4 regions of the Streptomyces sp. NPDC016640 genome follow, and region 4 is predicted to be linked to each of the others. Evidence: riboswitches for the same ligand, from Rfam matches in the RefSeq annotation. Region 4 holds a riboswitch; each other region holds the start of a gene.

Region 1 (5,412 bases), on a different contig from region 4:
CGCCCTGGACGACGAGTCCATGGAGAACCAGCGGGACGTCGTCAAGAACGAGCGCCGCCAGCGGTACGACAACGTCCCCTACGGCACGGCCTTCGAGAAGCTGACCGCCCTCGCCTACCCGGAGGGCCACCCGTACCACCACACGCCCATCGGCTCGATGGCGGACCTGGACGCGGCCACCCTCGAGGACGCGCGGCAGTTCTTCCGCACGTACTACGCGCCGAACAACGCCGTGCTCTCCGTCGTCGGCGACATCGACCCGGAGCGGACGCTCGCCTGGATCGAGAAGTACTTCGGCTCCATCCCGCCCCACGACGGCAAGCCCGAACCGCGCGACGGCACGCTGCCCGACGTCATCGGCGGGCAGCTGCGCGAGATCGTGGAGGAGGAGGTCCCCGCGCGGGCCCTGATGGCCGCCTACCGGCTGCCGGAGGACGGCACACGCGCGTGCGACGCGGCGGACCTGGCGCTCACCGTCCTCGGCGGCGGCGAGTCCTCCCGGCTCTACAACCGGCTGGTACGGCGCGACCGCACGGCCGTGGCCGCCGGGTTCGGCCTGCTCCGGCTGGCCGGGGCGCCCTCCCTGGGCTGGCTGGACGTGAAGACGTCCGGCGACGTGGAGGTGCCGGTCATCGAGGCCGCCATCGACGAGGAGCTCGCCCGGTTCGCCGAGGAGGGCCCCACGGCCGAGGAGATGGAGGGCGCCCAGGCCCAGCTGGAGCGCGAGTGGCTCGACCGGCTCGGCACGGTCGCGGGCCGCGCCGACGAACTGTGCCGCTACGCCGTCCTGTTCGGCGACCCGCAGCTCGCCCTGACCGCCGTCCGGCGCATCCTCGACGTGACGGCGCAGGAGGTGCGGGAGGTCGCCCGGGCCCGCCTGCGCCCCGACAACCGCGCGGTGCTCGTCTACGAGCCCGTGGCCGCGGAGGCGGAGGACACCGAGGAAGCCGCCGCAGTCGCCGGCACCGACGAGAACGAGGAGACGGCGAAGTGACCGAGCTCGCCACGATGGACTTCCACCCGCAGCCGCAGGCGGGCGAGGCCAGGCCCTGGGCCTTCCCGGCCCCCGAACGCGGCACGCTCGGCAACGGCCTGACCGTGCTGCGCTGCCACCGTCCCGGCCAGCGGGTCGTCGCCGTCGAGGTGATCCTCGACGCGCCCCTGGAGGCCGAGCCGGCCGGACTCGACGGCGTGGCCACGATCATGGCGCGGGCCTTCTCCGAGGGCACCGACAAGCACTCCGCCGAGGAGTTCGCCGCCGAGCTGGAGCGCTGCGGCGCCACCCTGGACGCGCACGCCGACCACCCCGGCGTCCGCCTCAGCCTGGAGGTCCCGGCCTCCCGGCTCGCCAAGGGACTCGGGCTGGTCGCCGACGCCCTCAGGGCGCCCGCGTTCGCCGACAGCGAGGTCGAACGGCTCGTCCGCAACCGCCTCGACGAGATCCCGCACGAGCTGGCGAACCCCTCCCGCCGCGCCGCGAAGGAACTCTTCAGGGAGCTGTTCCCGGCGAGTTCGCGCATGTCGCGCCCGCGTCAGGGCAGCGAGGAGACGGTCGCGGGCATCGGCTCCGGGGCCGTACGCGCCTTCTACGACAAGCACGTGCGCCCCGCCACCGCCACCGCGGTGGTCGTCGGCGACCTCACCGGCGTCGACCTGGACGCGCTGCTCGGCGACACCCTGGGCTCCTGGACCGGCTCCGCGGCCCGGCCGCGGCCGATCCCGCCGGTGGTCGCCGACGACACGGGCCGGGTCGTGATCGTGGACCGCCCCGGCGCCGTCCAGACGCAGCTGCTGATCGGCCGTATCGGCCCCGACCGGCACGACCGGGTCTGGCCCGCGCAGGCGCTCGGCACGTACTGCCTCGGCGGCACCCTCACCTCCCGCCTGGACCGCGTCCTGCGCGAGGAGAAGGGCTACACCTACGGCGTACGGTCGTTCGGGCAGGTCCTCAGGTCCGCGCCGGACGGCACGGGCGCGGCGCTGCTGGCCATCAGCGGCTCCGTCGACACCCCGAACACCGGGCCCGCCCTCGAGGACCTGTGGACGGTGCTGCGCACGCTCGCCGCGCAGGGGCTCACCGACGCCGAACGCGACGTCGCCGTGCAGAACCTGGTGGGCGTGGCGCCGCTCAAGTACGAGACCGCCGCGGCCGTCGCGAGCACCCTGGCCGACCAGGTCGAGCAGCACCTGCCCGACCACTACCAGGCCGACCTGTACCGGCAGTTGGCCGCGACCGGCACCGTGGAGGCCACCGCGGCCGTCGTGAACGCCTTCCCGGTGGACCGCCTGGTGACCGTCCTCGTCGGAGACGCGGCGCAGATCAAGGGGTCCGTCGAGGCCCTCGGGCTCGGCGAGGTCACCGTCGTGACGGCCGAGTAGCGGGCCGCGGCCGCGCACCCGGGCCCTGGTGACACGGATGTCACCAGGGCCCACTCGTGCCCGAATTGAGGCGGAGGATTCCTGTCTGCCCTGTGGGATGCGCTACAAAAGCCGTGATTCGCTTGGGGATCGAAAGATCTCCCGCTTAGCGTCTTCCGGGCTGTTCGTCGGGCAGTGCGCCGCATCCGCGGCACCGGACAGTCATCGCCGAGTCCCCGCACGGCGCGAGCCAGGGGAGCCGGGGACCCGTGCAGTCCCTGGGGTGAATCGGACGCCCGCGCGTGTCGCGAGGGGGTCCGTAGGAGACCTTCCTGCTCCGAACCCGTCAGCTAACCCGGTAGGCGAGAGGGAAGGAAAGGACCAGCCTGTACATGGCGTTCACCCGCGCCACCGGGAAGCACCGTCGTCCCAGCCGGACGCAGCGCGGCACCGCCCGCGCGGCGGGCGTCGCGGCCCTCGCCACCACCGGCGCCGTCGGCTCCCTCACGGCCCCCGCGCTCGCCGCCGAACCGGCCGCGGCACGGACCGGCCTCACTCCCGTCGTCACCCTGGGCGACGCGGTCGCCGAGCGGATCGACGCCCAGGCGGCCGCCCAGCACGAGGCCGCACGAGAGGCAGCCGAGGCCGCCGCGCGGAAGGCCGCCGAGCAGGCCGCGCGCGAGAAGGCGGCCGAAGCGGCCGAGAAGGCCCGCGCGGAGAAGGAGCGCGCCGCGCGCGAGGCGGAGCGCGAGCGCCTCGACACCTTCGTCTCCCCGATCCCCGGCTCCTACGTGTCGACCTCCTACCGGAGCGGCGGCGCCGTCTGGTCCTCGGGCAGCCACACGGGTGTCGACTTCCACGCCGCGAGCGGCGCCACGGTCCGGTCGGTCGGCACCGGCACCGTCGTCGAGGCCGGCTGGGGCGGCGCGTACGGCAACCAGGTCGTCATCCGGATGAACGACGGCACGTACACCCAGTACGGCCACCTGTCGTCCATCGGCGTCTCGGTGGGGCAGCAGGTCGCCGCGGGGCAGCCGATCGGCCTCTCCGGCGCGACCGGCAACGTCACGGGCGCGCACCTGCACTTCGAGGCCCGGATGACCGCCGAGTACGGCTCCGACATCGATCCCGTCGCCTACCTCCGCGCGCACGGTGTGAACCTCTGAGACGTGCGGGCGCCGGCCGCCGGCGCGGCGGGCGCCCCGCTTCCCGTGGCCCCGGCTTCCGAGCCGGGGCTTTCGGCGTTTCAAAGGGACCGCTCGTCAAAAAATACGCACGGATTCCGGACCCCCGTCGGAAAATCCCGCCGATTGCAATAGAGTCACGGAACACACGTCAGTCTTCGACGTTTCACGGGGATTAAGCCGGAGGTCGGTCATGCGTATTCCCGCGCACTCGGTGTGCACGGCGATCCGGGACGACATCGTCGCGGGTGTCCACGAGCGCGGCAGCCGGCTCACCGAGGACCTCCTCGCCCGCCGTCACGGTGTCTCCCGCGTCCCCGTCCGGGAGGCGCTGCGCACGCTGGAGGCCGAGGGCTTCGTGGTGACCCGGCGGCACGCGGGCGCGTGCGTCGCGGAACCCACCGCGCGGGAGGCCGCCGACCTGCTGGAGATGCGTCTGCTCCTCGAGCCGCTCGCCGCCTCCCGCGCGGCCCAGCGCCGTACCGAGGCCCACTTGAAGGTGCTGCGCGGTCTCGTCCGGCTGGGCCAGGAACGCGCCCGTCAGGGCACCAGCGACGACCTGCGCTCCCTGGGCGGCTGGTTCCACGAGACGCTCGCCCAGTCCTGTGGCAGCCCGGCGCTGACGTCGCTGCTGACCCAGCTGCGGCACAAGATCGCCTGGATGTACACCACCGAGGGGCCCGCCGATCCGGTCGGGTACTGGGCCGAGCACGGCGCGATCGTGGACGCCGTGGCGCGCGGCGACGGCGAGCGCGCGCGGGCCGTCATGGCCTCGCACACCGAGCGCGCGAGCGCCGCGCACCGCCTGCGTTTCGCCCCCGGAGCCGATCGCACCGGCCGCGCGGACCGTGTGAGGAACCCGCAACATCCCGTAAACATGCCGAGCCTGCGTCATTAACACGGATCCCGTATACAAAGAGGGTGCATTCCCGGGGGTTATTCACACTGCCCGGAAAAAGGAAAACCGAAAGGCCCGCCCGATGGGTCGGGCGGGCCTTTCGGTGCCGGTTCGGGCGTAAAAGGAGCGCGGGGCTCAGACGGTCTCGGGGAGTTCCCCGAGGCCTTCGGAGACCAGCTTCGCCAGACGGTCCAGGGCGGCGTCGGCGCCCTCCGCGTCGGAGGCGAGGACGATCTCCTCGCCGCCCTGGGCGCCCAGGCCCAGAACGGCCAGCATGGAGGCCGCGTTGACGGGGTTGCCCCCGGCCTTGGCGATCGTCACCGGGACGCCTGCGGCCGTGGCGGCTCGGACGAAGATGGAGGCGGGGCGGGCGTGGAGACCCTCGGCCCAGCCGACGTTGACGCGGCGCTCAGCCATGTGTTGCTGCCCTTCGCTGTTCAGGGTTGTCTAGACCAGTTTCCCATATCGTGCGGCGTGCCCGGGAGCGGCGTCCGCTCCCGGTGACCGCCGGACCGCGGCCTCGGTCCGGCTCCCGTCCACCACAGACTGCCCCGCGCCGTTGCCGTACGCGAGCCGTACCCTGGGGCCCATGCAGACCTCGTCGGACCGGCACGAGTACCCCGCTCACTGGGAGGCCGACGTGGTGCTGCGCGACGGCGGCACCGCACGCATCCGCCCCATCACCGTCGATGACGCCGAGCGCCTGGTCAGCTTCTACGAGCAGGTGTCGGACGAGTCGAAGTACTACCGCTTCTTCGCGCCCTACCCTCGCCTGTCCGCCAAGGACGTCCACCGCTTCACGCACCACGACTTCGTGGACCGGGTGGGGCTCGCGGCCACCGTGGGCGGCGAGTTCATCGCCACCGTACGTTACGACCGGATCGGCTCCGACGGCGCGTCCGCGTCGGCGCCGGCCGACGAGGCGGAGGTCGCGTTCCTCGTGCAGGACGCCCACCAGGGCAGGGGCGTCGC
Region 2 (5,412 bases), on a different contig from region 4:
CGCGACGCGCAGCGTGTGCGTGCCGGAGGCCAGCTCGGTGAGCTTGGCGGACGGGTCGGCCGAGGAGCCGCCCTCGCCCTGCTCCGTCGCGCCGGAGACCAGGCCGCTCTCCAGGCCGCCGAGGTCCGGCAGCCCCAGGTCCGTGGTGATCTTCACCGTGCCGGACAGCTGCTGGACGTCCGACGTGGCGATCCTCTCGATGAGCTGCACGGCGGTGATCTCCGGCAGATCGGGGTCGCCGGAGTCGGCGATGGCGGGGACCAGCCCGATGGTCGCGGCCGCCACTCCCATCACCGTGACCGGGACGACGTACCGCGCGGCCCTGCGCCGTCCCGCGCGCGGCTCGTCGGCCTCCCCCGCGGTCGTCGTGTCGTCGGTTTCGTACGGTGCCATGTGTGCCCTGCCTTCGTGGTCGGCGGCGGCTTCCGTCTCGTGACCTCGCGCCAGTCTCACCCTGAGCCGCCATTCTCACCCGAACCGGTGAGAAGTGGTGTTGTCCGTCGTGGTCCATCTGACCAAATCCGGCACGCGGAATCGTCAGACCCGGGGCGCAACTCCGTGTACTGCTGCGGTATGACACGGGGGGTGGTTTTCTCCCCCGACCAGTAGGGGTCGAGGGGGAGTTCGGGAGACGGCCGGGTCAGCCGGCCCGGTGCACGACCGCGTCGCACAGCTGCACGAGCGCCGCCTTCGCGTCGCACTCCCGCAGCGGGGCCAGCGCCGCGCGGGCCTCCTCGGCGTACCGCACGGTGTCCCGGCGGGCCTGCTCCAGCGCGGGGTGGACCCGCAGCAGCCGCAGCGCCTCGGCGTGCCGGGCGTCGTCGGTGAGGTCGGAGTTCAGCAGCTCGCACAGGGCGATGTCGCCGGCCAGCCCGAGGCGGGCCGTGCGCTCCCGCAGCCGCAGCACGGGCAGCGTGGCGATGCCCTCGCGCAGGTCAGTGCCGGGGGTCTTGCCGGACTCGTGGGAGTCGGAGGCGATGTCCAGGACGTCGTCGGCGAGCTGGAAGGCGACGCCGAGCCGCTCGCCGTACTGGGTGAGCACGTCCACCACCGTGTCGTCGGCGCCGGACATCATCGCGCCGAAGCGGCAGGAGACCGCGACCAGCGAACCGGTCTTGCCGGCGAGCACGTCCAGGTAGTGGTCGACCGGGTCCCGGCCGCCCTGCGGTCCCGCGGTCTCCAGGATCTGCCCGGTGACCAGCCGCTCGAACGCCCCGGCCTGTACCCGCACCGCCTCCGGGCCGAGGTCGGCCAGGATGTGCGAGGCCCGGGCGAAGAGGAAGTCGCCGGTGAGGACCGCGACGGAGTTGCCCCAGCGGACGTTCGCGCTGGCGACTCCGCGCCGTACGTCGGCCTCGTCCATCACGTCGTCGTGGTACAGCGTGGCCAGATGGGTCAGCTCCACGACCACGGCGGACGGTACGACACCGGGTGCGTAGGGATCGCCGAACTGGGCGGCCAGCATCACGAGCAGCGGGCGGAACCTCTTGCCGCCGGCCCGCACCAGGTGCTGGGCGGCCTCCGTGATGAAGGGCACCTCGCTCTTGGTGGCCTCGAGCAGGCCCTCCTCGACAGCCGTCAATCCGGCCTGGACATCGGCTTCCAGAGCCTGGTCCCGCACGCTCAGCCCGAACGGCCCGACGACGGTCACGAGGGGTCTCCTGTCTGCTGGTGTCTGCTGGCGATCACACGGTTCGTCGATAGGTCGCTGCCCTCACTCGAGTCAGCGTATCCGGTCACGTTTCGATCACCGTCAGCGCCCGGGGATACCGGGAGAGCGGCACGGGACCGGAAGCGGGGGTGATGCCGATCGACCGGCCATGCGGGACATTCCCTGACTTTCCGGACGCGGCACCCTCTCCTCGCCCCCGGCGCTTCGAGCCCTCTCCCGGCACACACGCCACCCCTCCCGCCCCGGCGTCCGATGCGCGGCTATTGCCGGCGAATATCCCATTGGCCGGAAATGGCTCCACGGTTCCCGGTCAGTGAAGTGGGTCACGGCGGCCCGGCGGCCCGGCCGCTCCCCGGCGCACGCCTTTCCCCTTCACCCGGAGCCCAGTTGACCCCTGGTGAACAAAAAGGATCAAGCATCCCAAACACCCCGTTCCACGATCGAACGGCGTGCGGTGTGACATCCGCACTTGTTCCCGCCCCGTGCCCTCGCATACGTTCCCGGCCTGCCGGGCGGACGCCTAGTCCTGCCGCCGCCCGCACCACACCCGACGACGAACTCACGCACGGCAGGAGCGGGGGACCCAGGCAAGCCGCCGGACCGGGCAACGCACCGGAACGGCTCGGGGTGAAGCCGTGCCCGCAGGGCACGGCCGGGCACTCTCCCGCCCGAACCCGACAGCTCACCCCGCAGGCGTAGGAGAGGAACCCAGACATGCCCGCACAGGGTCAGCACCGCCACTCCGGCAGCCGCCGCCTCGTCCGCTCCCTCGCCGTCGCCGGCACCGGCGTCGCCATGGTCGCCCTCCCGCTGTTCGGCGCCACCAGCGCCGCCGCGGACACCACGACGGCCACCGCGACGGCCACGACGGCGTACCCGGACAACCTCGACGGCTGGATCCGCGAGTCGCTGTCCGTCATGGCGCAGCACGGCATCCCGGGCAGCTACGAGAGCATCCACCGCAACATCCTGCGCGAGTCCTCCGGCAACCCCGCCGCCATCAACCTGTGGGACTCCAACGCCGCCGCCGGCACCCCCTCCAAGGGGCTGCTCCAGGTGATCGACCCGACCTTCGCGGCCTACCACGTACCCGGCACCGTCTTCGACCCGTTCGACCCGGTGGCGAACATCACGGCGGCCTGCAACTACGCCGCCGACCGCTACGGCTCGATCGACAACGTCTTCGGCGCGTACTGATCCGGAGCCACCCGCTGCCGGCCCGGCCCGCCGAACAGCCGCTCGAGGACGACGGCCACGCCGTCGTCCTCGTTCGACGCGGTGACCTCGTCGGCCACCGCCTTCAGCTCGAGGTGGGCGTTGGCCATGGCGACGCCGCGGGCCGCCCAGTCGAACATGGGGATGTCGTTCGGCATGTCACCGAAGGCGACGGCGCGCTCCGGGCTCAGCCCGAGGTGTTCGGCGGCCAGCGCCAGCCCGGTGGCCTTGGTGACCCCGCACGGCTGGAGCTCCACCGTGCCCGGCCCCGACATGGTGACCGTGGCCAGCGAACCGACCACCGACCGCGCCGCCGCCGCCAACGCGTCGTCGGTCAGCCGCGGATGGCGCAGCAGCACCTTGCTGATCGGCCGGTCCCACAGATCGCCGCGCCGCTCGACCCGTACGGCGGGGAGGGTCGGGTGCGGCATCAGATAACCGGGCTCGATCAGCGTCAGCCCGTCGACCCCGTCCTGGTCGACCGCGGCGTACACCTCCCCCACCTCGGCCTCGATCTTGCCGAGCGCGGTCTCCGCCAGTTCCCGGTCCAGCGTGACGGACCACAGCATCCGGTCCGCGCCGGCGTCGTACACCTGCGCTCCCTGCCCGCACACCGCGAGCCCCGTGCTGCCGAGGTCGTCCAGGAGCGGCCGCACTCTGGGGGCCGGGCGCCCTGTCACGACGAGGTGCTGGGCACCGGCCCGAGCCACCCGCGCGAGCGCTGCGCGGGACCGGTCGGAGAGGGTGTCGTCGCCGCGCAGCAGCGTCCCGTCCAGGTCGGTGGCGATGAGTGAATATGCGGTGGGTACGGCCATGATCAGAGAATACGGACAACCCCACGATCCGCCTCACGCTGCCCGGAACCGCTTGCGCGACCGCGTCCGTCACGCTAAGGGACCTTTCCGCCATCGCCTGGTACGGGCGGGTTGCGGACCTCTTTCCCCGTTCGGCGAGAACATGCTCCGCTGTCTACCGTCCGCCCGGTCCCGGGCGGTACCTTCCCAGTGTCCAGGGGGGACTTGATCGGGGGGTCAGGTGAGCGGTGGACGCGTGCGCGTGCTGAGACCCGGGGAGCTCGGCGAGGGGGAACGGAAGCGCTGGCGGGAACTGCGCGCCGCGACGGACGCACCGCGCAGCCCCTTCATGGAACCGGAGTTCGCCACCGCCGTGGGCCGGGTGCGGTCACAGGCCCGGGTCGCGGTGCTGTACGAGGGAGCGGAACCGGCGGGCTTCCTGCCGTACGAGCGGGGCGTGCTGGGGCAGGGCCGGGCGATCGGGCTCGGGGTGTCGGACTGCCAGGGCGCGGTCCTGGCCCCCGGCGCCGCACCGGAGACCGGTGAACTGCTGCGGGCCTGCTCGGTGTCGAGCTTCGCCTTCGACAACCTGGAGGCGGGCCAGGGGCTGTTCGTGCCGTACGCGGCCGAGGAGCACACCACGTACGTCATCGACGTGGAGAAGGGGTACGGGACCTACGAGTCCGTGCTGCGCACCCGGTCGCCGAAGTTCCTGAAGAGCACCCTGGCCAAGGAGCGCAGACTGGGCCGCCGGACCGGACCCGTGCGGTTCGTCTTCGACGAACGGGACCCGGCCGCGCTGCGCGTGCTCATGGAGTGGAAGTCGGCGCAGTACCGCAGGACCGGGCGCCGCGACCGGTTCGCGCAGGAGTGGATCGCCCGGCTCGTGGGCCGGCTCGCCGGGACCCGGGCGCCCCAGTGCACGGGCACGCTGTCGGTCCTGTACGCCGGCGGCCGTCCCGTCGCCGCGCACTTCGGCCTGCGTTCGGCGTCGGTCCTGGCCTGCTGGTTCCCGGCGTACGACACGGAGTTCGCGAAGTACTCGCCCGGTCTCGTGCTGCATCTGCGGATGGCCGAGGCGGCGGCGGCCGAGGGCATCGGCATGCTCGACATGGGGCGCGGGCCGGCCGCCTACAAGGACGCGCTGAAGACCGGCGAACTCGCCGTCTACGAAGGGGCGGTGACCCGTCCGGGCGCGGGCGCCGTCCTGCACTGGCTGGGCCGCGAGCCCGCGCGCCGCGCGCACGGCTTCGTGCGCGCCCGCCCGCGCCTGGCGGCGCTGGCGTCACGGACGTTGAAGGGCGCGGCACGGCTGCGCCGGTCGTGAGGAGGGGAGGACGCATGTCCGGCGGAACACGAGCGGGCGCGGGGGCGGACGCGGGGGCGGGCGGACGAGGGGGCGCGCGGGCGCGTACGCGGGAGGAGATACGGCGGTTCCTGGCGATCGGCGCGGTGCAGGTCGCCGAGGTCGACCTGGACGGCGACGAGGCCGGTCCGAGACCCGGCCCGGGCAGCCCGCCGGTGACGCACGGCGAGGTGTTCCTGCTGGTCAGGCGGTCGGGCCGACCGGTGGGGACGCTGCTGACGCGGGTACCGCAGGGCGCGGACCCGCGGGCCGTCCTCATGACGGCGGCACGCGAGGCCATGGCGGGATCCCTGTCCCGGGAAGGTGTGGGGCCCGTGCCGGAGGGAGGTCCCGGAGACGTGCGGGGCGAGGGGGGGCTGCCGTTC
Region 3 (5,412 bases), on a different contig from region 4:
ATGGCCGCCGCCGACCCGGCCACCGACATCCTCGCCGTGGACGTCCACACCCCCGGCCAGGGCAATCTGCTCAACCTGGCCGACCGGCTCGGTCTGAGCAACGTACGGGTCGGCAACGGCGACGCGATCATCCTGCTGCGCGAGATGCTCGCCCCCGACTCCCTCGACGGGCTGCGCGTCTACTTCCCCGACCCCTGGCCCAAGAAGCGGCACCACAAGCGCCGGCTGATCCAGCCGGACTTCCTCACCCTCGCCGCGACCCGGCTCCGGCCGGGGGCGGTCCTGCACTGCGCCACCGACTGGGAGCCGTACGCGGAGCAGATGCTCGAGGTGCTCACCGCGCACCCCGCCTTCGAGAACACGCGGGCGGACGGGGGGTTCGCGCCGCGCCCCGCGTTCCGGCCGCTCACCCGTTTCGAGGGACAGGGACTGGAGAAGGGGCATGTCGTGAACGACCTGCTCTTCCGCCGCGTACCGCACGACGACCGGGACGGGCGCCGAGCCGAAGACCTGGCAAGAGACAGCACGTAGACCTCCTCTCCCCCGTTAGGGTCGATTCCTTGGCCTCCAGCCCTCCGCACCCGACCCATCCCGGCGCGGCCTCCGGCGGCACGCTGCGGCACGCGCACTGGTGGCAGCGGCCCTGGGTGCGTTACGGGGCGCTGACCACGCTGCTCGCGTTGTCCGGGCTGGTGATCCTCGCCCTGGTCCGGGAGCAGACCGGCACCCAGGGGTTCCTGGTCGGGCTGGGCCTCGCCGTCCTCCCGGTCCCGCTGCTCGTGGCCGCCTTCCGCTGGCTGGACCGGGTGGAACCGGGGCCCTGGCGGAACCTGCTGTTCTCCTTCGCCTGGGGGGCGTGTGCGGCGGCGCTGATGGCGATCGTCGCGAACAGCTTCGCCACGCGGTGGATAGCGACGGCGACCGCCGACCCGGCCGGCGCGGACACCCTCGGCGCGACGGTCATAGCACCGGTCGTGGAGGAGTCCGCGAAGGCCGCGGCCGTCCTCCTGGTCTTCCTCTTCCGCAGACGCGACTTCACCGGGATCCTCGACGGCGTGGTGATAGCCGGGGTCACCGCCACCGGCTTCGCGTTCACCGAGAACATCCTCTACCTGGGCACCGCCTTCGGCACCGACCGGCTCACCGGCGACACCGGCGTCGCCTCGGTCACCGCGGCGACGTTCTTCGTCCGCATCGTCATGTCGCCGTTCGCCCACCCCCTGTTCACCGTGCTCACCGGGATCGGCTTCGGCGTCGCCGCGCTCGCCACGGAACGGCAGCGGCTGCGGCGCGTGCTGCTCCCGCTCGGCGGGCTGCTCCTCGCGATGGGCATGCACGCGCTGTGGAACGGGTCCTCGGCCCTCGGCCCGTACGGCTTCTTCGCGGTGTACGCGGCGTTCATGGTGCCGACGTTCGGCCTGCTGACCTGGCTGGTGGTGTGGACGCGGCAGCGTGAGCTGCGAGCCGTCCGCACGGAGCTGCCCGCGTACGCGGCCGCCGGCTGGCTCACTCCCGCGGAGCCGTTCGTACTGGGCTCCATGCGGGCCCGGCGCATCGCCCGCCGTTACGCGCGCCGGTACGGCGGCAGGGCGGCGGCGCGGTCGATGGCACGGTACGAGGCGTACGCGACCTCGCTGGCGTTCCTGCGGCACCGGGGGCGGCTGGGGCGGGCGGGGGCGGACTTCGTCACGCGGGAACGGGAACTGCTGCTGGAGCTGTGGCACCGGCGGGGCGCGGCCCGTCCGGCCCTTGACCACGCCGCCCGCGTCACCGCGCCTCGGGTTCCGGTCGCCGCCGCGCCGTGGCCGGTGCCCGGGGCGTACGGGCATCCGATGCAGGGGCACCCGGCACACGGCCGTTTCCCACACGGGCACCCGACACACGGGCACCCGACACATGACCGTCCGGCACCTGGGCACCCGACACATGACCATCCGGCGCCTGGGCACCCGACAGGCGGTCATCCGCCGCACGGCCACCTGCCGTACGGGTTTCCGTACGGCGCGCACGAACCGAACGTCCACCGGTCGTCCTGAGGGGTCCGGGTTCCTTCCCGGTCCTGTCCCGCCCCCACACGCCTGACCGGCAGCCCTGACGCCGGAGTGTCGTCGTCGGGACTGCCGGGATGCGGGGCGAGCGCCTCAGCGGGCGGCGGGGCTCAGGGGGTGAGGCCCTTGCCGCGCAGCCACGCCAGCGGGTCGATGCCGGAGGTGGAGCCGCCGGGGTGGACCTCCAGGTGGAGGTGGGCGCCGGTGGAGTTGCCGGTGGAGCCGACCCGGCCGATCACATCGCCGGTGTTGACCTTCTGGCCGACGCTGACGCTGATGGACGACTGGTGGGCGTACCAGACCTCGGTGCCGTCGTCGAGGGTGAGCACGGTCTTGTAGCCGTAGGAGCCGTCCCAGCCGGCGGAGGTGATCGTGCCGGTGTGCACGGCCTTGATCAGCGTGCCCGTGGGGGCGGCGAAGTCGAGGCCGGTGTGGTAGCCGGAGGACCAGTAGGCGCCGGCCTGGCCGAAGGTGGAGCTGAGGGTGTACGAGGAGGTCGGCAGCGCGTACTGCTTGGCCAGCTTGGCGAGACGCTCGGCCTCGGCCTTCTCCCGGGCCTCCTCCTCCGCCTTCTCCTTGGCGGCGGCGGCCTTGGCCTTGGCCTCCTTCTCCGCCTTGGCGGCGGCCTCGGCGGCCGCCTTCTCGGCCGCGGCGACGGCCTCCGCCTCCGCCTTGCTCTCGGCCTGGTCCTGCTGCTGCTCGACCTGGGCCATGATCCGGGCGCGCAGCGCCTCGCCGGCGTCGGCGGCGCCCTGCTCGCTGTCGGCCGTGGTCATGCCGATGGTGCTGAGCGGGGTGGCCGTCCCCTCGGGCGTCTCCTCGTCGGAGATGAGGGAGCCCACGTTGGGCAGGTCGGGCAGGGAGATCGAGACCGGCGGCTTGCCGGCCTGCGCGCTGGCCATGCCGCCCGCCCCGACGGCCGCTATGACGCCGACGCCCAGGACGGTGGAGCTGCGGGCGAGTCCTCCGCCGCGCTGCTTGCTGACGCGGTGCCGGCCCCGGACCGGTCGGACGGACTCCGCCGTGGGGTTCCACGGCTCGAAGGGTCCCTCGTCGGTGTGGACACTGCCGTAGACGAAGGTCTCGCTCAGCTGGAACGGGGCCTCGGGGGCAGGCCGATTGGACGCCACGTGGGCGTACTCCTTTCCTTCCTTCTCCGCCTACCGGGTTAGCTGACGGGTTCGGAGCAGGAAGGTCTCCTACGCGCGTATACGAGCCGTGCTTCCACGGCGGTATCCACGCGATTCACCCCATGGGATGGTTCCCCGGTTCCCTTGCGGGATTCGGCGCGTGCGCGCGGAGCCGACGTCTGTGACGGCTGGGACGACCGCGCTGCGTTATCGAACGTTAATAGACGCGAGGGCCGTATTCCAAGCCGTTCCTCTTGATCTTTAACGAATCCCCTGGGGACTTAACGGCCACCGACTGCCAAAAACGGGCGAGTTGACCGCACTTCCCACGCCTCATCAGCTCTGACGGTGTGTCAGTTGTTATGCGTTGTGGGATGAATCACTCACGCTGGGTGATGGCGAGACCGGGGGAACCGCGACAGCGGACCGGAACAAGCCGACCGGGAGAAGCGAACCGAAAACGCCGAGGGCCGGAACCCTTTCGGATTCCGGCCCTCGGCCTTCAGTAGCGGGGACAGGATTTGAACCTGCGACCTCTGGGTTATGAGCCCAGCGAGCTACCGAGCTGCTCCACCCCGCGTCGTTGAACACCACTGTACGCCATGCACGGGACATGCCGCACACCCATTACCCGGCTCCGGTCTCACCGGCCGGTCAGATGGGCGTTCGGTGCCTTGGCCCGCTCCTCGTGCTCCGGCAGGACCACGACGGTGGCGCCCCCCTCCGTCAGCTCCCGGCTGCCGTCGGCGCCCGCCACGAAGGTGTCCGGCTCGCGCCAGGCCGTGACCACCCGCCGTACCCCCGCCTCCAGGATCAGCCGGGCACAGGGCGCGGGCCGGGACGCGCGGCGCGCGCAGGGCTCCAAACTGGAGTACACGGTCGCGGTCGCGAGCCGGGGATCCGCGGGACCGATCTTGGCGAGCGCGGCCTCCTCCGCGTGCACCACCGGGTCGGCGCCCTCCCGGGAGTGGCCGCGCGCCAGCTCCGTACCGTCCGCCGCCACCACGACCGCGCCCACGCTGAACGCCGTCCGTGAGGGCGGGCACCGGTCGGCCAGGTCGCAGGCGAGGGCGAGCCAGTGGTGGTCGGCGGCGGAGGGCAGCGGGCCGGCGCCGGGGGCGGTGGGCTCGTAACGCGTCAGGACGACGTCGCCGACCGGGCGGGTCTCGACCAGCCGCAGCCGGCCGGCCTGGTACGCACCGGGGCCGAACAGGCGGGGTGCGTCCGGGGCGCCGACGAACAGCGGGGCGAGGACCAGCTGGAGTTCGTCCGCGAGGCCCTGGGTGAGCAGCTGGGTGTGGATCCGGCCGCCGCCCTCGACCATCAGCCGCCGGACGCCGCGCACGCCGTGCAGGTGCTCCAGGAGCCGCCGCCAGTCGATCTCCGGCCCGAGCGGGACGACGTCGGCGGCGAGACCGTGGGCGCGGGCCCGCTCGGCGCCCTGGTCGGTGGTGTAGAGCAGCTTCTCGCCGCCGGTGTGCCAGAACCGCGCCGCCGGGTCCAGGTCACCGGAGCCGCTGACGGTGACCTTGAGCGGAAAGGCGGGCCGGCCCCCGGCGACCCGGGCGGCGCGCCGTCCGGGCGAGTTGACCAGCAGCCGGGGATTGTCGGCGCGGATGGTGCCGGCGCCGACCAGGATGGCGTCCGCGGATGCCCGCACCTCGTCGACCCGGTCGAAGTCGGCCGGGCCGGACAGCAGCAGCCGCTCGGGGCCGGTGTCGTCCAGGTAGCCGTCCAGGGAGACGGCGGCGGACAGCAGGACGTACGGGTGGGGCATCGGCGTACTCCGGGTGAGGAACGGCAGCGGGCGGGGACCGGGGCGGGCGGGCCGGTGCGGCCCGGGTCCAGTCTGACAACAGACCCGGCGGGGGCACGTCCTCGCCCGCGCCCCGGTGCACCGCGGGCCGGTGCGCGGGTCAGGGCTCGATCGGACGCACGCGGATGGCGTACCGGGTGAGCTCCAGCCGGTCCTTCGGACCGGGGGTGGCCGGCGGACTGGTGCGGCGCCGCTCCACCGTCCCGGGACTGATCACGAGGAGGTGCGCGATCTGCTGCGAGGCGTGTCCCCCGGCGACGAGCTCGAGGATCTCCTCCGGGCCGGCCCGGGTGGCCTCCCGCACCCGGCGCAGTTCCCCGCTCGGCCCGGGCGGCACGTGGCCGGCGGAGCGCTCGAGCTGGAGCAGTACGGCGGTGAGGGACTGGCCGGCCTCGTCGTGCACCACTCGGCCTGCGTG
Region 4 (5,412 bases):
GGTGGCCGGCCGGGCCGTCTCGACGCAGTTGTTCGCCCCCGTGCTGTAGCTGCTGCGCAGCCACCGCGCACCGTGCAGTGCGAGGCTGGAAGGAATGGTCCGAGGCGGTGTGGGCATCGTGCCTCCTTACGCGCCGGCTGCTGCGCCGGCGATGAAATCCAACGAGTCCTCTGGCGAAAGGGCGTGGACCGAAAGGGCGTTGAAGGCTTCCACGTAGGTCCTGAGGTCTTCTTTCCGCTCCAGATGGAGGCTACTCGTCAAGTGGTCGAGAACAACCACATCCAGATCGGAAGTGCGCGAAAATGAAAAGATTACGAAAGGGCCGGTAACCCCGATGTGTGCCCCCGCGGTGAACGGCAGGACCTGCAGCCGCACCTGGGGAAGCCGGGCCGCCTCGACCAGCCGGGTCAGCTGCCGGGCCATCACGCCGGGACCACCGACCTGGCGGCGCAGCACCGCCTCGTCCAGGACCGCGCTCAGCTCCAGCGGCGGGTCCGCCCGCAGCACGTCCTGCCGGGCCAGCCGTACCTCCACCAGGGCGTCCAGTCGTTCCTCCGACGTGCCCTCCAGGGCGGCCTCGGTCACCGCCCGCGCGTACTCCGGGGTCTGCAGCAGCCCGGGGATCACCGTGGTCTCCAGGGTGCGCATCGCGCTCGCCTGCGACTCCAGGCTGATGAAGTCGCGGTAGGTGGGCGGCAGCACACCGCGGTAGGCGTGCCACCAGTGGTGCCGGCCGGCGCCGTCGCCGGTGCCCGACAGCACCAGCAGCAGCTCCCGCAGCTGCGGATCGGACACGCCGTAGACATCGAGCAGTAAGCGCACATCGGCCGGCTTCACCCCGCTCGTGCCGGTCTCGATCCGGCTCACCTTCGACTGGTGCCAGCCCGCCAGCCGGGCCGCCTCACCACTGGTGAGCCCCGTCGAGGCGCGCAGCGCGCGCAGCTCCGCGCCGAGTTTCCGGCGGCGCACCGCGGGGCCGTACTGCATGGACCTCTCCCTACTCCTTCCGAGCCGCCCGGATACGGTCTCCCGTCGCAGAGTTCACCGCTTTGAGCGACAGATATATGCATATCTTGGGGGATCGTCGCCCTATGCCGTGCGGGGGTGGCAGTCTGGCGACGAAGCACCAGTGCGGGACCGTACTCGAACCAACCGCTCCGTGTCGGACTGCGGTCCCGTGGGAAAGGGACGACGTCGCCATGGCAGATCACCTGGAAGCATCCGTCACTCTGCCGAGCGATCCCGCCTCGGTCCCGGCCGCCCGTGCGCATGTGGTGGGCACACTGCTGGAATGGGGCATGCCGGCGGATGCGGAACTGTCCGACACCGTCCGGCTGATCGTCTCCGAACTCGCCACCAACGCGGTGCAGCACACGCTGGGGCAGTCGCCCACGTTCACGGTGGACGTCGTCCTGGTCCGCGACGAACAGCTGCACATCGGTGTGACGGACAGTCATCCCCGGCTTCCCAAGCGGCTGCCCGCCGCGGTCCAGCAGGACAACGGCCGGGGGCTGGTCATCATCCGCTGGCTGACCGCGGAGTGCGGCGGCAGGCTCAGAATCCGCCCCACGCGTGAGGGCGGCAAGACCGTCTCGGTGGCGCTCCCGTGGACCGTCCGGTCCGCCGGAGCGGTCACGGCGGCGGGGCGGCAGGAGCCGTAGGAGGTGGGCCCGCCGGTCACGGTGGCGGGGCGGCGGCGTGTCGGGCCGCCGCCCCGCGGATCACTTCACCCGGCCGTACCAGACGCTGCGGGACCAGATCTTCTGCAGACGCACCACGTCCCCGGTCTTCGGGGCGTGCCAGATCTTGCCCTGCCCCGCGTAGATGCCGACGTGGTACACGTAACTGCCCGAATGGAAGAAGACCAGGTCTCCCGCCCGGCGGCTGCCGGCGGAGATGTGGCGGGTCTTGTTGTACTGCTGGGCGGCGGTGCGCGGCAGTTTCTTGCCCGCCTTCTTGAACGAGTACAGCGTCAGACCCGAGCAGTCGAACCTGTGCGGTCCCACGGCGCCCCACTGGTACGGCGAGCCCTTCTTGGCGGCGGCGATGCGCAGGGCCTTGGTGGCCGGGGTCGCGGCCGCCGCCTCCGAGGCGACGCCGGGGACCGCGATGGAGCCGCCCACGGCGGCCAGGGTGAGGGCCGAGGCCGTGCCGGCCCGGGCCATGAGAGACGGGACACGATTGAGCGCAGTCATGCGCAACCCTTCGTCAGCCGCCTGTGAAGGATGACCTGTCGGATTCGGGCTGGCGAAGTTGCCCGGCCGCACGAGTGCGGCTTCACCCCAAGGACTGCTCGGAACTGACGTCCCGGCGGCCCGTCGTGCTCGGGTCCTCCACTCCTGCCGATCCACTCCTGTCGACCGGTCATCCGGGTGGCGGCAGGACTCGGCGTCCACCCGGATCGCCCCGCCGCGGCGGCGGGGTCTTGTCGTCAGTCAGGGATCTTGGCCCATGAAGGGATCGAAAACCCAACGGAACGGGGGGTTTGTGTTGTTACTCACCACTCCACCGTTCGGATGGACACCTGCCCGTCCGGGTCGCCGTCCAGGGCGCCGGTGAGCCCCGGACCAGCGAAGAAAAGCCCGATTCCGCCTTCGGGCGCGCGCGTTGCGCAACTTCGGCGCCCCGAAAACAGCAGCCTCGTCTACGCCGGATGGAGGTACGCCGTTCGGTCCGTTTCAACTCCGGACGGGACGCGCCGTCGTCGGGGGTGCCGTGCGCATCGGCCCGGGCGTCAACTGCCCGGGTCCGGCGGGAGGGTGACCCGGGCCGCGCGCCGTTCCCCGTCCAGCACCCGCAGCGCGCGGGCCAGGGTGGCGGCGTGCAGTTCGCTCTCACCGCGCCGGTGCATCAGGGTCAGCGCGTCGCGCAGTGCGACGGCCGTGCCGACCAGCGCCCGGGCCGCGCGCAGCCCGCGGTAGGTGTCACCGCCCAGGGCCGGATTGACACGGCCGAGCAGATCGACGACCTCGGGGCAACGGCCGGTCGATTCGGCCTCGGCGCGGGTCGACGCGGGCAGCGGCGGCAGTTCCGGTGGCAGCGTCCGCGGCTCACTTCGCGTCCGGGGCGGGGTACGCGCTCCGGCGGGCGGGCACGATCCGGTCCGCCGGTCCGTAGTCCACCGCCGCCCGCGCGTCGAGGACCGTGTCCCGCTCGACGTCCGCCCGGACCCGTTCCGCGGTACGGCCCGTGTGCCGGACCAGCATCTCCTCCATGCGGGACCGGACGCGGGTCGGCTCCTCGGCCCGGACCGCCGGATCGTCGGTCCGGCCCTGGACGGGTTCCTCGACCGGGGCAGGCGGAGCAGCAGGCGCGAGCCGGGCAGCACCGCTCGCCTGCCCGGGGTGCCGGCGGCCGGCAGCACCGCGGCCGTCCCCTCCGCCCGGCCCGGACAGACCGTCTCCACGTCGCAGGTGACGTAACACAGCGTGTCGTAGAACGCGGACATGGCGTGGAAGGAGCCGCCGGGGGGAGAGGGCCGGCCGCCTCCCAGGGCGCCGGCCGTGCGGTCCGATCAGCCGACGGGGGCCGGGCCGCGTCCGGACGCGGGCCCGGGCTTCCCCGTACGTTCCTTCAGCGGCCCGGCGAGGAGCACGGCGCCCAGCCCCAGAGCGGCCCACCAGGTCAGCGTCAGGGCCGGGCCCGCCGCGGCCGCGCCGTCGAAGAAGGACACCGAGCGCAGCAGCGACACGCCCGCCCCCGGGGGCAGCCACTGGCCGATCGCACCGGCCGGTTCGGGCAGCATCTCCGGTGCCGAGGCCGCCCCCGAGAACGGGTTGCCGAACAGCATGATCACGAAGGCGCCGAGCCCGATACCGGCCTGCCCGAGGAGCCCCGCGAGTCCGGCGACCGTCGCGCCCATGGCCAGTGCGGCCAGCCCGAACGTCGCGGCCACGGCCCACCAGTTCCCGGGGACCGCGTCCAGCCAGCTGTGCGCCAGTGCCGCGGCCACCGCGCCCACCAGGACGGCGGAGCCGGCCAGCGCGGCGAGCGCGCGGGCGCCGCGCAGCCCCAGCAGTGTCACCGCGGCGCCGCCCGCGATCCCGGCCAGGGCCAGGGGCAGCACGCTGGTGTTCATCACCGCGCCCCGCGGATCCCGTTCGGCGGCGGGTACGACGTCCACGGTGGTGACCGGCGTGCCGGAGGCGGCCGCCGGCTGCGCCACCGCCTCCTGCAGCAGCTGGGCCACGGCCGGGCTCGCGGCGGACGCGGTGAGCAGCCTCGGGCCCCGCTCCGTGACGACGACCGCGCCGTACACCTCGCGCTTCTCCACGGCCTCGCGGGCGGCGGCCTCGTCGGCGTAGCGGTGCAGCTCGAAGGCGCCCTCCTGCCGCTCCAGCCGCTGCTCCACCGGTGCCGTGGCGGCGGCGGGGCCGGCCACGCCCAGCGGCAGGTCGTGGGGTGCCGTGCGGGCCGCCGGCCAGGCGAAGGCCCACAGGGCCAGCGCCACCAGGGCGGGGATCAGCACCACCACGGCGGCGACCCGGCGGTGCGGAGACAACGAGGAAGGGGACATGAAGACTCCCGCATCAAAAAGAAGGATCGTTCGTTTTAGTTCTTCCCCACCGTCCCGCTCCGCTGTTTCCTTGTCAAGAAGGAATGTTCGTTTTAGATTGCCGCCATGGCCCGTGTATCCCAGGAACACCTCGACGCCCGCCGCCGCCAGATCCTCGACGGCGCCACGCTCTGCTTCGCCCGCAACGGCTTCCACGCCACCTCGATGCAGGACGTGCTCAAGGAGGTGGACCTCTCCGCCGGAGCCGTCTACCGGTACTTCAGCGGGAAGGACGAGCTGATCGCCGCGATCGTGACGGAGGTGCTCGGCACGGTGCGCGACATCTACGAGCAGGCCGCGCGGGAGAGCCCGCCGGCCACCCCGGACGTGCTCATTCCGCGCACCCTGGCCCGGATGCGGGAGCTGCGCCCGGCGACGCTGGACGGCGAGTGGATGTTCCCCCGGCTGATGATCCAGGTGTGGACCGAGACCAACCGCAGTCCGGAGCTGGCGGCCGCGCTGGTCGAGGGGTACCAGCTGGTCCGCGCGGCCTGGGGGAGGGTCGTCGAGGGCTACAAGGACGCCGGACTGATGTCCCCGGACGCCGACACCGACGCCATGGCCCGGGTGCTGATCGCGCTCGTCCAGGGTTTCGCGGCCCAGACGGCCCTGTTCGGCGGGACCTTCGAGGAGGCGCTGGGCGACGGCCTGCGGGCGCTGATGACGGTGCGCCCGCCCGCGGTGGGCGACTGACGCGGCGGACGCGGGGGAGCGGTGCCGAAGCGCACGTCACGCCGGCCGGCGCCATGAGCGGCCCGCTCGGCGGGGACCACCTCACGGTGCGGGCCGACGCGCAGCCGGGCGCCCGGCTGCGCGTCGGCCCGGCCGCCGCCCTCGCCCTGCCGGGTCCGCACCGG

Evidence for each region. Region 4 has a riboswitch for cyclic di-AMP ahead of ACF07S_RS09785 (C40 family peptidase). Riboswitches for the same ligand answer to the same signal wherever they lie in the genome.
Region 1: linked by a shared signal. The riboswitch ahead of ACF07S_RS29040 (M23 family metallopeptidase) and the one ahead of ACF07S_RS09785 (C40 family peptidase) in region 4 are both predicted to bind cyclic di-AMP.
Region 2: linked by a shared signal. The riboswitch ahead of ACF07S_RS30770 (transglycosylase SLT domain-containing protein) and the one ahead of ACF07S_RS09785 (C40 family peptidase) in region 4 are both predicted to bind cyclic di-AMP.
Region 3: linked by a shared signal. The riboswitch ahead of ACF07S_RS15905 (M23 family metallopeptidase) and the one ahead of ACF07S_RS09785 (C40 family peptidase) in region 4 are both predicted to bind cyclic di-AMP.

What each region holds. Positions count from the first base shown of each region.
Region 1 covers NZ_JBIBRG010000017.1:107,524-112,935, forward strand. Annotated here, with positions in the region: gene ACF07S_RS29030 (M16 family metallopeptidase) at 1-994, shown strand, start outside; gene ACF07S_RS29035 (M16 family metallopeptidase) at 991-2,379, shown strand; cyclic di-AMP (ydaO/yuaA leader) riboswitch at 2,575-2,738, shown strand; gene ACF07S_RS29040 (M23 family metallopeptidase) at 2,751-3,524, shown strand; gene ACF07S_RS29045 (GntR family transcriptional regulator) at 3,736-4,440, shown strand; gene ACF07S_RS29050 (HPr family phosphocarrier protein) at 4,576-4,857, opposite strand; gene ACF07S_RS29055 (GNAT family N-acetyltransferase) at 5,030-5,412, shown strand, end outside.
Region 2 covers NZ_JBIBRG010000020.1:10,097-15,508, forward strand. Annotated here, with positions in the region: gene ACF07S_RS30760 (outer membrane lipoprotein carrier protein LolA) at 1-393, opposite strand, end outside; gene ACF07S_RS30765 (polyprenyl synthetase family protein) at 641-1,651, opposite strand; cyclic di-AMP (ydaO/yuaA leader) riboswitch at 2,214-2,381, shown strand; gene ACF07S_RS30770 (transglycosylase SLT domain-containing protein) at 2,387-2,869, shown strand; gene ACF07S_RS30775 (HAD family hydrolase) at 2,833-3,702, opposite strand; gene ACF07S_RS30780 (GNAT family N-acetyltransferase) at 3,938-5,008, shown strand; gene ACF07S_RS30785 (glycosyltransferase) at 5,134-5,412, shown strand, end outside.
Region 3 covers NZ_JBIBRG010000006.1:417,326-422,737, reverse strand. Annotated here, with positions in the region: gene trmB (tRNA (guanosine(46)-N7)-methyltransferase TrmB) at 1-531, shown strand, start outside; gene ACF07S_RS15910 (PrsW family glutamic-type intramembrane protease) at 561-2,036, shown strand; gene ACF07S_RS15905 (M23 family metallopeptidase) at 2,159-3,178, opposite strand; cyclic di-AMP (ydaO/yuaA leader) riboswitch at 3,191-3,347, opposite strand; tRNA gene ACF07S_RS15900 (tRNA-Met) at 3,685-3,758, opposite strand; gene ACF07S_RS15895 (dihydrofolate reductase family protein) at 3,822-4,955, opposite strand; partial or broken gene ACF07S_RS15890 (DNA-binding response regulator) at 5,095-5,271, opposite strand.
Region 4 covers NZ_JBIBRG010000004.1:94,374-99,785, forward strand. Annotated here, with positions in the region: gene ACF07S_RS09770 (DUF397 domain-containing protein) at 1-117, opposite strand, end outside; gene ACF07S_RS09775 (helix-turn-helix domain-containing protein) at 127-987, opposite strand; gene ACF07S_RS09780 (ATP-binding protein) at 1,200-1,661, shown strand; gene ACF07S_RS09785 (C40 family peptidase) at 1,722-2,195, opposite strand; cyclic di-AMP (ydaO/yuaA leader) riboswitch at 2,199-2,401, opposite strand; gene ACF07S_RS09790 (hypothetical protein) at 2,735-3,040, opposite strand; gene ACF07S_RS09795 (ATP-dependent Clp protease proteolytic subunit) at 3,051-3,395, opposite strand; partial or broken gene ACF07S_RS09800 (ATP-dependent Clp protease proteolytic subunit) at 3,347-3,448, opposite strand; gene ACF07S_RS09805 (ABC transporter permease) at 3,515-4,516, opposite strand; gene ACF07S_RS09810 (TetR/AcrR family transcriptional regulator) at 4,622-5,248, shown strand; partial or broken gene ACF07S_RS09815 (urease accessory protein UreD) at 5,236-5,412, shown strand, end outside.